Regions from separate parts of the Marinobacter sp. V34 genome, predicted to be linked through region 2. Evidence: predicted binding sites of a transcription regulator. Region 2 holds the regulator's gene; the other holds the start of a gene.
The links. Region 2 encodes sigma-54, which starts transcription at its own class of promoters, with help from an activator protein. Its sites were predicted from a motif close to ANTGGCATNNANNTTGCTNT; they were not measured.
Positions count from the first base shown of each region.

Region 1: the regulator sigma-54 is predicted to act here: its motif matches at 3,347-3,366, upstream of glnA (glutamate--ammonia ligase).

Region 1 is NZ_JBUPZY010000013.1:64,574-71,957, forward strand. Features, by position in the region: gene glnL (nitrogen regulation protein NR(II)) at 1-755, opposite strand, end outside; gene AC0B60_RS18365 (DUF4124 domain-containing protein) at 1,085-1,615, opposite strand; gene glnA (glutamate--ammonia ligase) at 1,790-3,193, opposite strand; gene typA (translational GTPase TypA) at 3,752-5,563, shown strand; gene pip (prolyl aminopeptidase) at 5,661-6,623, shown strand; gene dtd (D-aminoacyl-tRNA deacylase) at 6,705-7,169, shown strand.
Region 2 is NZ_JBUPZY010000003.1:386,916-394,299, reverse strand. Features, by position in the region: gene mgtE (magnesium transporter) at 1-36, opposite strand, end outside; gene AC0B60_RS07305 (HPr family phosphocarrier protein) at 147-416, opposite strand; gene rapZ (RNase adapter RapZ) at 424-1,305, opposite strand; gene ptsN (PTS IIA-like nitrogen regulatory protein PtsN) at 1,334-1,804, opposite strand; gene hpf (ribosome hibernation promoting factor) at 1,900-2,208, opposite strand; gene AC0B60_RS07285 (RNA polymerase factor sigma-54) at 2,333-3,859, opposite strand; gene lptB (LPS export ABC transporter ATP-binding protein) at 4,012-4,737, opposite strand; gene lptA (lipopolysaccharide transport periplasmic protein LptA) at 4,715-5,323, opposite strand; gene lptC (LPS export ABC transporter periplasmic protein LptC) at 5,328-5,918, opposite strand; gene AC0B60_RS07265 (KdsC family phosphatase) at 5,919-6,476, opposite strand; gene AC0B60_RS07260 (KpsF/GutQ family sugar-phosphate isomerase) at 6,476-7,384, opposite strand, start outside.

The DNA.
Region 1 (7,384 bases), on a different contig from region 2:
TCCATGGCGTTGCGCGCAATGTTGAGGAAAGCCTGGATCAGCTGTTCCTTGTCGCCCTGGAATTCCGGCAGGCTGGGATCGTAATCCCTCCGAAAGTTCAGCCGGCCACGGCTCTCCGCCTCCAGAAGAGTCTTGACGCGCTCCAGAACCTCATGAATGTTGGTGGGCGCCAGCTTGGGGGCTTTGTTTGGGCCGAGCATGCGGTCCACCAGGGTTCGCAGGCGGTCAGCCTCGGCAATGATTACCTGGGTGTACTCTTTCTGGTCTTCGCTGTTCAGTTCCCGGTCGAGCAACTGGGCTGCCCCGCGAATGCCCCCCAAAGGATTCTTGATTTCGTGGGCCATTCCCCGAACCAGGATACGAGTGGTTTCCTGCTGGGAGATAATGTCCTCTTCCCGGCTGATCCGTAGCAAGCGGTCCCTGGGCTGGATCTCGATCAACAGTTCTGTTGGCTCAAGGCTTATGGGAGACACCGAATAATCAACCGTTAGCCGCAACCCGCTTGTCAGTATGAATTCCGCTTCGCGTCGGGTGTAGGACTGGCCATTCTCGGCTGCCGCATACAGAGTTTTCAGAGCATCTTCTGAGTCGATCAGAATATCGTTGATCGGGGCGTCCTTGCTTCTGGTTACGCTGGTTTCGAACAGGCTTTCAGCGGCTGGGTTCAGGTATTGGACTCGTAATCCGTCACGCAGCACCAGTACGGCTGTGGTCAGGCTGTCCAGTATGCTTTTGTATCCGGCCGGCATTGCCATTCGTTCGTCCCTTTTGATGGGCCTTGCGGTATGCTAAGGCAGTTTTGCAAAAAGCGAACCACATTGGCTGTTAGTGGCGATGAAAGTGCGCATTTAGCGGGCATGCGCGGTTGCAGGCCTGTGAGCACGCTGTGGTGTAGTGCAGAAGTATAATTGCGTAAAGCCTGCCTCTGACTATTCGCCCCGCGAGTGGTCAGAGTATGGCTTTTTTATGGTGCGGGCGCACTAAAATGGGGCATTAAAGGATGGTGTGATGGTTTGCTAACCGCGACAGGTCTGCGTTGGTCTGGCACCCCGGCCTGAAACGGTCGGGGCCCCGGAAGGGTGCATCAGTTGTTGACGCTGGGTCGATGGATGGTGAAGGTGATGGTTTCGCCGCTCTTGACGGTAACACCATTGCTGTCGACGATATTGACGCCTGCATCGTGTGTGCCGCGAAACACATTGCGCACCATCACCGTTCTGGAAGCGCTCTGGCCCACCGGTTGGCCGTCAAGAGTCACTTCGTACTTGTGGCTGTCCCGAAGGCCGGGCGAGCTGGTCACGCTGAATTCCACGTCGCCGCTGCCGCTATGGAAGGCCTGGTCATTGCCCGGCGCAAGGAAACGGACACTATCGTAGACGGACCCTTCCTGCTGCACTTTTTCCCGCAACCGCTCTGGCTCCCGGACCGCTTCGAGTTTGGGTAGTGTGACCGTGGTGACAGGCTTAACCTTAATCTCCTCAGCAGGCGTGCCTTCCGAGGGCTCGTCGGTATAAGTAACGTTCCCCTGAGCATCCACCTGACGATAGACCTCGGCGGAAACTGGAAGCGCCGCGAGAGCGACAATGCCTGAGAATAATGCGAGCCTTGCGTTCATAGAGACAACCTGTTTGATTGTTTTATCCGATTATCAGCGCCAGTCCTGAGTATTTCAACGCCATTACCCCGCAGCTTGGTTACATTCCGTTAAGGCTGGTCGAAATGTGCGGTCGTACACTAAAAAGCCCCGCGCAAGGCGGGGCTTTTCTGTCTGCTTGTGCTTACTAACAGCTTAGCAGGAGTAGTACAACTCGAACTCGACCGGATGTGTGGTCATGTTGAGTTTTTCAACTTCGCCACGCTTCAGGTCAATGTAACCGCCGATCATGTCCTCGGTAAACACGCCGCCACGGGTCAGGAACTCGTGGTCTGCCTCGAGGCTATCCAGAGCTTCCTGGAAGGTCTCGGCAACGGTCGGAATGTTCAGGGCTTCTTCCTTCGGCAGGTCGTACAGATCCTTGTCCATGGCGTCGCCCGGGTGGATCTTGTTCTGGATGCCGTCGAGGCCGGCCATCATCAGTGCTGCGAATGCCAGGTACGGGTTGGCGGATGCGTCGGGGAAGCGCACTTCGATTCGACGACCCTTCGGGCTGTTCACGTAAGGAATACGGATGGACGCAGAACGGTTACGGGCGGAGTAGGCCAGCATAACCGGTGCTTCGAAGCCCGGGACCAGACGCTTGTAACTGTTGGTGGAAGCGTTGGTGAAGGCGTTGATGGCCTTGGAGTGCTTGATGACACCGCCAATGTAGTACAGGGCCATCTCGCTCAGGCCTGCATAGCCGTCGCCAGCGAACAGGTTCTTGCCGTCTTTGTTCAGCGACATGTGTACGTGCATGCCGGAACCATTGTCGCCGACCACAGGCTTGGGCATGAAGGTCGCCGTTTTGCCATAGGCGTGCGCGACGTTGTGTACGCAGTACTTGAGAATCTGAACTTCATCAGCCTTGCGGGTCAGGGTGTTGGCGCCAACACCAATTTCACACTGGCCTGCAGTGCCCACTTCGTGGTGGTGTACTTCAATTTCCAGGCCCATGGACTCCATGGCCGCACACATCGCACCACGCAGATCGTGGAGGCTATCGACCGGCGGTACGGGGAAGTAGCCACCTTTTACGCCTGGACGGTGACCGATGTTATTGCGATCGAAGTCTTCGCCGGAAACCCAAGCTGCTTCTTCGGAGTACAGTTCGTACATTGAGCCCTGCATGTCGACCTTCCACTTGGCGGAGTCGAATACGAAGAACTCGGGCTCTGGGCCAAACAGGGCGCCATCGGCAATGCCGGTTGACTTCAGGTATTCTTCGGCACGCTTGGCAACAGAGCGTGGGTCACGCTCGTACCCCTGCATAGTGGATGGCTCCACGATGTCACAGGTAATGTTAACCGTCGTTTCTTCAGTGAAAGGATCAAGGACAGACGTTTCGTCGACTGGCATCAAAATCATGTCGGATTCGTTGATGCCCTTCCAGCCAGAGATAGAAGACCCGTCGAACATTTTACCGTCGGCGAAGAAATCTTCGTTTACCTCGGTTGCGGGCAGGGTCACGTGCTGCTCTTTACCGCGGCTGTCAGTGAATCGCATGTCGACCCATTTGACTTCGTGTTCCTTGATCAGATCAATCGTCTTGGACATTGTGCAAGCTCCGTCAGTTATCCCGCAGTGCGGGCGATTTCTGTGTGCGTTGTTGCCGGATCGTTCAGCAGTGCTGACTCCCGATCTTTCTTTCAGGTACGGCAGCTTAACAAAAGCTGTTGTGAGTTACCTGCAAAATCGGCTGCTTAAGGTTTAGCAATAGCCTTGCCAGTTTTTGATGCGTGCGCCACAAGTGCACAATACCAAGGCATTCGGGCTGTTTTGGAGCGACAAGAGCATTTGGGCTGGCCCTGTCGCCCTCTTGTGGTGCATTAAAACGGTGCGCGAACCGAAATAATGCACCAAATTGATGCGTTCGCGTCGTTACTCCGATAAGCGTTTTTCGTCATATAAACGCAAGTGAGTTTGCTATATACTGCGCGCCACTTCATTTTCGCCCCGGAGATTCAGTGAAAACGCTGAGTTTCGTCAGGGTGCACCCTGGCTGCCCGGCCTGGCAAATGAAATTCATTTTACGGATTTGAGACGGCATGTAAGGGGCTATGCGCCTGCTGAAGACCTCTCAGGTCATTCAGTGCATGCTGCAGGATTATAGTTGTGATTGATAAACTTCGTAATATCGCCATCATCGCCCACGTTGACCACGGCAAGACCACGCTGGTTGACCAACTTCTTCGTCAGTCCGGCACGCTGGATCGCAAAGAGCTCGAAAACGAGCGCGTCATGGATTCCAATGACCAGGAAAAAGAACGTGGCATTACCATTCTGGCCAAGAATACGGCGCTGAAGTGGCACGACTACGACATCAACATCGTGGATACTCCGGGGCACGCCGATTTCGGGGGCGAAGTCGAGCGTGTCATGAGCATGGTTGATTGCGTATTGTTGGTGGTTGACTCTATTGATGGCCCGATGCCGCAAACCCGATTCGTGACCCAGAAAGCGTTCGATGCCGGCTTGCATCCGATCGTAGTGGTCAACAAGATTGACCGCCCCGGAGCTCGCCCGGACTGGGTGGTGGATCAGGTGTTCGATCTGTTCGACAACCTGGGCGCCAGCGATGAGCAGCTGGACTTTCCGATTGTTTATGCCAGTGCCCTGAACGGCATCGCCGGAATGGATCACGAGAAACTGGACGACAACATGGACGCGGTTTTTCAGGCCATCGTTGACCACGTGCCTGCCCCCAATGTCGATCGTGACGGTCCGTTCCAGATGCAGATTTCCCAGCTCGACTACAACAGTTTCCTGGGTGTGATCGGAATTGGCCGCATTATGCGTGGCAAGGTCAAAACCAATTCCCCGGTTACCGCTATCGGTGCCAATGGCAAGAAGCGCCAGGGCCGTATACTCAAGATCATGGGCCACTCCGGCTTGCAGCGTGTTGAAGTCGATGAGGCGCAGGCAGGTGATATTATCTGTGTGAGCGGCATGGATGAGCTGTTTATCTCTGACACCTTGTGCGATCAGTCCGCTGTTGAGGCTCTGCCACCGCTGACGGTCGACGAGCCAACGGTTTCCATGACTTTCCAGGTCAATGATTCGCCGTTCTGCGGCAAGGAAGGCAAATTCGTCACCAGTCGCAACATCAAGGAGCGACTGGAAAAGGAACTGCTGCACAACGTTGCCTTGCGCGTGGAAGAGGGCGAGTCCGCAGACAAATTTAAGGTCTCTGGTCGTGGTGAGCTGCATCTGTCGGTGCTGATAGAGAATATGCGCCGGGAGAACTTTGAACTCGCCGTGGGTCGTCCGGAAGTGGTCATCCGTGAGATCGACGGTGTTAAGCAGGAGCCGTATGAGAACGTCATCATCGACATCGAAGAGCAGCACCAGGGTGCGCTTATGGATCAGATGGGGCTTCGCAAGGGCGAGATGACCAACATGGTGCCGGACGGAAAGGGCCGTATGCGTCTTGAGTATACGATTCCGGCGCGGGGGCTGATCGGTTTCCGTAACGCTTTCCTGACCATGACATCCGGCTCGGGCATCCTGACGTCAACCTTCAGCCATTACGGTCCGATCAAAAGCGGTGATGTCACCAGCCGCCAAAACGGGGTGCTGGTGTCAATGGCTACGGGTGCGGCGCTGACTTACTCGCTGGAAACACTGCAGAGTCGAGGCAAGCTGTTCCTGGATCCGGGTCAGGAAGTCTATGAAGGCCAATTGTGTGGCATTCATAGCCGTGATAACGACCTGGTGATCAACCCCACCAAAGGCAAGAAGCTGGACAACATGCGCGCGTCCGGCAAGGATGAAGTCATTGGTTTGGTGCCGCCGATCAAGCATACCCTTGAGCAGGCTCTGGAGTTCATCGATGAGGATGAATTGGTGGAAGTGACGCCCAAGTCGATCCGTCTGCGCAAGAAGCTTCTTACCGAGAATGAGCGTAAGCGCGCCCATAAGAAGTAATCTTCAGCGCTCGATATCAGGGGTGGGTCCAAGTGGCCCACCCCTTTTTTATTCACTTCAGCTAAACTCCGGTTAAATCCTTTTTCCGGAGCGCCTCATGCTCACCCTGTTCCCTGACATCAAGCCCAATGCCCAGCACCGCATTGCGGTTGATCCACCCCATGAACTCTATATTGAAGAAAGCGGCAATCCGAATGGTATCCCTGTTCTGGTCGTCCATGGCGGGCCCGGCGGCGGGTGCGAGGACTACCATCGCCGTTTTTTTGATGCTGAACGCTACCGGATCATTCTGATGGATCAGCGTGGCGCTGGCCGTTCGAGGCCGCTGGCGGAGTTTGATGGAAATACCACGCAAAATCTGGTGGGTGATATGGAAACGGTGAGGACCTTTCTTGGGGTGGACCGGTGGATCCTGTTTGGTGGAAGCTGGGGCTCTACGCTGAGCCTGGTGTATGCCCAATCCTATCCAGGCAGGGTTCTTGGTCTGGTGTTGAGGGGGATTTTCCTGTGCCGGCCCAGGGATATCCACTGGTTCTACCAGGACGGCGCGAGCCGCGTGTTTCCTGATTACTGGCAGGATTTCCTGGCGCCTGTTCCGGAGGAGGAGCGTGGTGATCTCGTCAAGGCTTATTATCGTCGTCTGACGAGCAGTAATGAGTTGGAACAGATACAGGCCGCCAAGGCGTGGTCAATCTGGGAAGGTCGGTGTGCGACCCTGCATCCGAACCCGCGTGTGGTTGAGCATTTCGGGCACCCCCATGTGGCCATTGCTCTGGCACGAATCGAATGCCATTACTTCATGAATAATGCGTTTCTTGAAGATAATCAGATAGTTCGTGACGCGGCAGTACTCAAGGACATTCCGGGCATTATTGTCCATGGCCGCTACGACATGGTGTGCCCGCTGGACAACGCCCTTGCATTAAGTCGGGCCTGGCCGGAAGCCGACCTCAGGATCATACGGGACGCCGGGCATTCGGCATCCGAGCCTGCCATTATCGATGCCCTGATGCGTGGTGTTGATGAGGTCGCCGCAAAGCTTGAAGGTAGGGATACGTAAAGTCACATGAAGAAGGTTGCGGCGAGCCTGGTGCGTGGATAAACTTCGTTCCGAACTTTGAGTCCTTGCGCAGGGAGCTTAATGAAAGGGCTGTTACAGCGGGTTACCCACGCCAGTGTCACCGTCGATAATGAGGTCATCTCCGAGATTGGTTCGGGGCTGTTGTTGTTGCTCGGTGTGGAGAAGTCAGACGACTCCAGCACGGTGCGGGAACTGTGTCGAAAACTACTCGCCTACCGGGTATTTCCCGACGACCAGGGACGGATGAATCGCAGCCTGCTCGATATGGGCGGCTCCCTCCTCGTTGTTCCCCAGTTTACGCTTGCTGCTGATACCCGGTCCGGGTCCCGTCCTGGATTTTCGGTGGCTGCGGGCCCGGAATCTGCAGAAGCACTGTTTCATGAGTTCGTGGCATCGTGTGAGGCGCAACTGGGCGCTGACCGGATTGGTCAGGGGCAGTTCGGCGCGGACATGAAGGTGGCCTTGGTAAACGATGGACCAGTCACGTTTCTTCTGGAGGTCGGAGGAGTGTCTGGGCGGAGTTGATCGGTCGCCCTATGACGACGCATTGCAGCGGTCGTTGGTCTTTTCTGGTGCGGTGCTGGCCAGGAGGTTGGGCTTTCGATTCGTCCATGAAGCGTTTTTTGGCCATTAATTTTATGATTTTAAATAAATTAATGGTTTTTGGCCCCGGATTTGAAAAGGAAGTTCCGCGAAAGCAGGTGGCCGTTCATGGCATAAATAGTTTCCCTTTTAAGCTT
Region 2 (7,384 bases):
TTGGCGCGCTTGGCTTTTCTCCAGAATATCGGTCATGGATCACCCACAGTCAGAAAACCCTCGTATTATAGCGGAGTTAGGTAACATAGGTGAGGAAGAGTTGTAGGTGAATGCCGTAGACGGGCGAGGATTCCCGGTGCGGGCGATTATTCGCCTTCCCCGAAGTAATCGTTGATCAGTGTGACCAGCGCGTCGACAGCTTCGGATTCATCCGGCCCGTCTACAATCAGCTCCACTTCTGTCCCTTGGCTGGCGGCCAGCATCATCACGGGCATAATGCTTTTTGCGTCTACCTGTCGACCTTTCCGGCTGATTTGAATGCTACTTTCGAATTCGGAGGCCTTGGCGACCAGCTTGGCTGCCGCCCGGGCATGGAGCCCAAGTTTGTTGATAATGGTAATGGGGCGGCGGATCATAGGCGCTTCAGCTTTCCCTGCTTTGCAGGTGGGGCAGTTCGGTGTGGCGAACCTGCACGTTGCTGTATTTGCCCGAGAAATAGCGGCCGAGCTGATCGCAGATATAAACCGAGCGATGCTGGCCACCGGTGCAGCCGATGGATATGGTCATGTAGCTGCGGTTGCTGTCGGCAAACGATGGCAGCCAGTTTTCCAGGAACTGGGTCAGATCGTCGACCATCTTACGGCTCAACGGCTCCTTTTCGAGAAAATCGATGACCGGCTGGTCGGTCCCCACGAACTGCCGAAGGCTGGTGTCCCAGTATGGATTGGGCAGGCAGCGCACATCGAACACATAGTCCGAATCCAGTGGCACGCCATGCTTGAACCCGAACGACTGGAATAGCAGCGCCAGTTCCTGATGGCGCCTGCCAGCGACCCGTTGCTTCACCATATCCCGGAGCTCGTACATGGACAGCCCGGTGGTATCGATGTAAAGGTCCGCCAGCTTGGAAAGGGGCTCCAGAAGCTTCTTCTCGTTACCGATGGCCTCCCGCAAGGAGGTTTTGTCATCACTCAGCGGGTGTTTCCGGCGCGTGGCATGGAAGCGTTGCAACAGGGATTGTTCATCGGCGTCCAGATAAATGATTTCTATGGTGACGCCGGTATCCTGAAGGCTGCGGTAGATATTCTCGAAGTTGCTCAGTTCTCCGGAAAGGTTGCGGGCGTCGATGCTGACAGCCATCTTTCCCAGCCGGCCGGGAGAATTCTGGTTGGTGGCTTCCTGTGTGAGAGGGAACAGCAGGCCAATGGGCAGGTTGTCGATGCAGTAATAGCCCAGGTCTTCGAGAACGTGTAACGCGGTACTTTTCCCGGAACCTGATCGGCCGCTGACGATGATCAGTTTCATAGCCCGTTCACCTTGGATATGGAGTTATTCAGCTTGTCTCGGCTGTCATCCGGCGATAAAGAGAGGCTGCATCGGTGCACTGACGCAGTTGGTCGCAGAATGCGCGCTCGTTGAACTTTTCAGCAAGCTGGCTCAAAAGCTCAAGATGCTCGCTGGTGGCTTCCTTGGGGACGATCAGGGTAAAGACGAGGTCCACCGGCTGATTGTCGATGGCATCGAACGCAACGCCTTCTTCCAGGGTCAGCAAAGCGCCGACCACGTGATCCAGCCCTTCCAGGCGACAGTGGGGGATCGCAATGCCTTGTCCGATACCTGTGCTTCCAAGCCGCTCGCGAGCGACCAGGTTGTTGAATATCTCGGTGTCGCTGAGCAAAGAGTCGTGCTGTTGGATCTGCTCGGCAATGGTTTCCATAACCCGCTTTTTGCTGGACGTAGGCACCCGGCAAAGGGTCAGCTCCGGCGCGAGAATGTTCTCGATAGTCAGGGATGTGTCGGTCATGAATCGACTGCAGTTCCGTAAAAAAAGGCTGCGGCACGTGTTGCCTGGTAAGCCAGTGCCGCAGCTCGATTAACTGTCATGCAGGGGGAGTCGTCCTAGCGGGCGCCGTTCCCATGCATCCGGTCTACGTTCTTTTCTTTGTGCTTCAGGATCTGCCTGTCCAGCTTGTCTACCAATGCGTCAATGGCAGCGTACATATCGCTGTTTTCGGCCTTTGCGTGAATCTCACCACCTATCACGTGAAGCGTAGCTTCCGCCATCTGGCGCACTTTTTCCACCTCAAGGGTAACCTGGCAATTGCTGATATGGTCGAAGTGCCGCTCAAGCTTTTCAAATTTGCCTGATACGTAATCTTTCAGTGCGGGAGTCAGTTCTACGTGATGGCCTGAAATATTGAGTTGCATAGGCTTCTCCTGTTTTCAGCTTGCCGGCACCCGTCAGGATGCCAGCTGTGTGCCACAGCGTTATGCTGCAGGCGGTATACTTTCAGGAAAGGGCTCTCCCCGTGAGGCCGGGAACAGACGCTTCCTACACCAATCGTTTTCGCTCGTTGGACGGAGGAATGTGCATTGCCTCGCGATACTTGGCCACGGTTCGTCTAGCCACCTTGATACCCTGGTCTCCTAGCATGGCTGCAATTTTGCTATCGCTCAATGGCTTTTTCGGAGTTTCCGTCGCAATCAGTTTCTTGATCATCGCGCGGATTGCCGTGGATGAGCACTCTCCACCCTCGTCGGTACTAACATGGCTTGAGAAAAAATACTTAAGTTCAAATATGCCCCGCGGTGTGTGCATGTACTTCTGGGTGGTGACCCTTGAAATGGTCGACTCGTGCATTTCCACCGCCTGGGCAATATCAGAGAGAATCAATGGTTTCATGGCTTCCTCGCCATGATCCAGGAATCCCTGCTGGTGCTCGACAATGCGCGTGGCCACCTTGAGTAGGGTTTCGTTGCGGCTTTGCAGGCTCTTGATGAACCACTTTGCTTCCTGCAACTGGTCTCGCAGGTAAGTGTTGTCGGCACTGCTGTCCGCACGCTTTATAAGAGAAGCATAGCTTGCATTCACACGAATGCGCGGTGCAATTTCAGGATTCAGTTCCACGCGCCAGCGCTCATTGTGTTTGCGCACGATCACATCAGGTATGACGTAGTCTGGCTCGCCCTGGTCCAGCGTGTCGCCAGGGCGCGGGTTCAGCCCGGTAATAAGCGCCAGCACGTCCCGTAGCTGTTCTTCTTTCAGGCGACTGCGGCGCAACAGTTGGGCGTAATCGCGATTGCCCAGCAGGTTTATATAGTGGGTGATCACCAGTCGCGCCTGGGCCAGCCAAGGCGTTTCCGGGGGCAGTTGGTTTAGCTGGATCAGCAGGCATTCCTGCAGATTACGGGCGAATACGCCAGGTGGGTCGAAGTGCTGAAGACGGTGAAGAACGGCTTCCACTTCGTCCAGTTCCAACGGGTCTTCATCGGCTTCGTCCACCATACCTGAATGAATTTCCTCAAGCGGAGAGGTCAGGTAGCCGTGGTTATCAACCGCATCCATCAGGGCGTGGGCGATGGCCTGATCCCGCTCGCTCATGGGCGTCAGATTCAGTTGCCATTCCAGGTGGTCCTGAAGTGTCTCTGTGGGGGAGTTGCGGGTCTCGAAGTCGTGGTCGTTTTCGTCGTCGTTACGGGCCGCTGAAGCGGGCGCTGACTGGTAAATGTCATCCCAGGCGGTGTCGACGGGAAGGTCGTCGGGAATGGTGTCGGGGCTGTCCGTTTCGGATGACCAGTCAGGCCCGTTCTCGGATTCGTCCCACTCCGTTGCGGTGTCGGAGGTGGTGTTGGATTCCTCGGCCGACGCAGTTTCAGAGGATTCGTTGTCACTGTCCGTTGATTCCGGATTCTGGTTGTCGTCGTCTTCCGAGGTTTCCAGCATTGGGTTGGATTCCAATGCTTGCTGGATTTCCTGCTGGAGATCCAGGGTGGAGAGCTGCAGAAGCCTGATAGCCTGTTGCAGCTGGGGCGTCATGGTCAGGCTTTGGCCCAGCTTTAACTGTAATGAGGCTTTCATAACCATGGTTCAGGATCCGTCACTCGGTCTCTCTCTTCCGTCACTCAGGCTCTCTCTTTGCGTCACTCGGGCGCTCTCTGGAGCCGGGGTTGCACAAAAACTCTTTGTATGCTGGCTACTTGCCGCGCCAAGCAAGTTCTTTGCCGAGTGTACTACAGGCGAAACTCGTTGCCCAGATACACTTCTTTGACCTGCTGGTTGGCCAGTATATCGTCCGAGTTGCCAGAGGCAATGATGTGGCCGCCACTGACAATGTAGGCATTCTCGCAGATATCGAGGGTTTCCCGCACATTGTGGTCGGTGATCAGTACGCCGATGCCCTTGTCCCGCAGGTGCCGGATGATCTGCTTGATGTCGCTCACTGAGATGGGGTCGACCCCGGCGAAAGGTTCGTCCAGCAAGATGAACGCCGGCTCCATCGCCAACGCGCGGGCGATTTCCACCCGCCGACGCTCCCCCCCTGAAAGGGCCATGCCAACGCTATCGCGGATGTGGGTGATGTGAAACTCTTCAAGCAGTTCCTCTAACTTGGCCTCTCGGTCCGCTCGCTTGAGTTCGCGGCGGGTTTCCAGGATAGCCAGTATGTTGTCGCGCACGGTGAGCTTGCGGAACACGGAGGCTTCCTGGGGCAGGTAGCCGATTCCTTTTCGGGCTCGGCCATGCATGGGTAGTGGCGTTATGTCCTGATTGTCGATGGTGATGCGACCATTGTCGGCGGGGACCAGGCCAACAATCATGTAGAAGCACGTTGTTTTGCCCGCGCCATTGGGGCCAAGCAGACCGACGATCTCGCCACTGCGAATTTCCAGGGAAACGTCGATGACGACCTTCTTCTGCTTGTAGCTTTTTGCGAGGTTACTGGCCCTGAGAACTGCCATCGGTATCCTGTCCGTTAGGGTTATCTGAATTGCTGCCGGAGTTGCCGCGCGGCTGGATGACCATTTCGACGCGACCGCTGCCATCGCCCTGGTCAGCGGCGCCTTCCGCAGTTACCACGCGCTCGGCGCTGTCGTAATGAATCACGTCACCGCGGAACAGGTTGCCGCCCTGTTCAATCACGGCTTCGCGCTTAAAGGTGACCCGGTTGTCGGAGGCGGACCAGGTGATGGTCAGGGCGCGAGCGTCGGTTTCACCCTGGCCTTCCATGGCAGGCTGGCGATAGCGTGCCGGGGTACCGGTGGCTTCAATGCGACTGACGCCGTTTTCATCCCGGTGAAGTACAACCTTGTCCGCCATAAGGTTGGCATCGCCCTGGCTCATTTCAACGGAACCGGTATAGGTTGCAATGCCCTGACCTTCGTCGAGCCGTGCGTTATCGGCGTTGACCGTGATGGGTTGGTCGGACTCCAGGTCAAAGGCGGCAGCGAATGGCATGCCAACGGTCAGCGTTAGTACCAGAGCAATCGCTGAGATCACCGGGCGCGACACAACCGATTGGTGTCCTTTGGGGTGAGGATGGGGCATGAATTTACTTGCCGGGCTCATAGCGTCCTTCCACTTGAGAGTCGAGTTCGAGGATTCGGTCATCAATCCAGGCCTTCATGCCGGTTGCGCGGGTCAGGCTGAACGAGTCGGTCAGTTCCACCGGGGCATCTGTATAAACTGTACGCTCAGCGTTATCCAGTGTCAGTGTCGACGTAGTTAACGTCAGTGAGCGCCCACCTTGGGCTTGCTGGGACACATGAACATCCCCCGTCAAGTGGACCAGGTCGTCAGCTTCCATGAATTGGCCTTTGTTGGCCTGGACTTGCCAGGGTGCGTTGCCAGGTTCGCCGTAGAGCGTTGCATTCGGTGACTCCATAATGGTTTGGTTGCGGGCCTCGAATTGCTCAATGCGCGGGCTTTCGAAATGTGCGGTAAGCCGCCCGGTCTCATCGAAGGAGAGGTAGCGACCATTAACCACGAAACCGTCTGGTTCCGATTCTCCTCTCAGCGCGGCGGCATCCACCGGCTCTGATGGCTCGTCACTTTGCCAGAGCAGGAAAAACAGTGCCACTATCGTGACAGCCAGCCCCAGGCTTCGTGCCCAGGGCCGTGCATAGAGGGCTTCAGCGGCCATTCAGTCCTGCTCCAGGTAGGGTTGCAGGCTGGCATTGAGCTGCCCGCAGGCACAGAGCAGTAGTTCACACGCTTCACGAACCGCACCGCTGCCCCCCGCTGCCGACGTGCAAAAATCCGCGTGCTGTCGCACCAGCCAGTACCCGTTCGGTACCGTTATGCCCAGTCCGGCGTAACGGATTGCGGGCAGGTCCGGTAGGTCGTCGCCCATGTAGGCAATCTGGTGTGGTGCGATCTCCAGCCGTCCTGCCAGTTCCCGCAAGGCTACTTTCTTGTCCTCGCGGCCTTGCATTAGATGCGAGATGCCGAGGTCATTCATGCGTTTTTCCGTCAGTGACGAACGTCGTCCGGTAATAACAGCAACGTTGATGCCAGCGGCCATAACCTGTTTGATGCCCAGGCCGTCGAGAATGTTGAATCCTTTCATCTCGTCGCCCGAAGCGCTGAACAGCAGGGTGCCGTCGGTCATGATGCCGTCCACATCCAGGGCCAGGAGCCGAATGCCAGCGGCTTTCTCGATCAGGTCCGCCGGCCATTGAGGGCGCAGGGTGTCGGCCATCAGATCACTCCAGCCCGCAATAGGTCGTGCATGTTGATAGCGCCAGTCAGTTTGCCGTCGCGATTGATGACGGGCAGGGCATTGATTTTCAGCTCTTCCATCATGTTCAGTGCCTCGGCGGCCAGTTGGTCATCGTGGATCACGCGCCCATTGCGGGTCATGACCTCGGCAATGGGCGTGTTGTGAATGTCCACGGAACGGTCCAGGGTGCGGCGAAGGTCACCGTCTGTAAACACGCCGACCAGATCGCCCCCGGCGCTGATGACCGTCGTCATACCCAGGCCCTTGCGGGAAATCTCCAGCAGCGCGCCGCTGAGGGTGGTGCCTTCCTGTACGCGGGGGATCCGGTCCCCGGTGTGCATAATATCGGTGACACGCAGTAGCAACCTGCGGCCCAGGCTGCCACCGGGGTGTGAGAGCGCAAAGTCTTCGGTGCTGAAACCACGGGCTTCAAGCAGTGCCACGGCGAGGGCATCGCCCATCACCAGAGTGGCCGTGGTGCTGGAGGTGGGGGCCAGTCCAAGGGGGCAGGCCTCCTGGGCAACGCTGATATCCAGGTTGGCAACGGCCTCCCGGGCCAGAATGGAGTTTTCATTGCCAGTCATGCTGATCAGCGGGGCCCCCATGCGCTTGATTAACGGTAAAATAGTCAACACTTCGCTGGTGTTGCCGCTGTTGGAAATACTCAGGACCACGTCTTGGCTGGTGATCATGCCCAGGTCGCCGTGGCTGGCCTCGCCCGGGTGTACGAAGAACGATGGCGTTCCGGTGCTGGCGAGGGTGGCGGCGATCTTGTTTCCGATATGGCCGGATTTGCCCATGCCGGTCACGACAACGCGGCCCTTGCACGCCATGATTACTTCGCAGGCGCGGACGAAACGGTCATCAATCCGGTCGGTCAGGGCGTG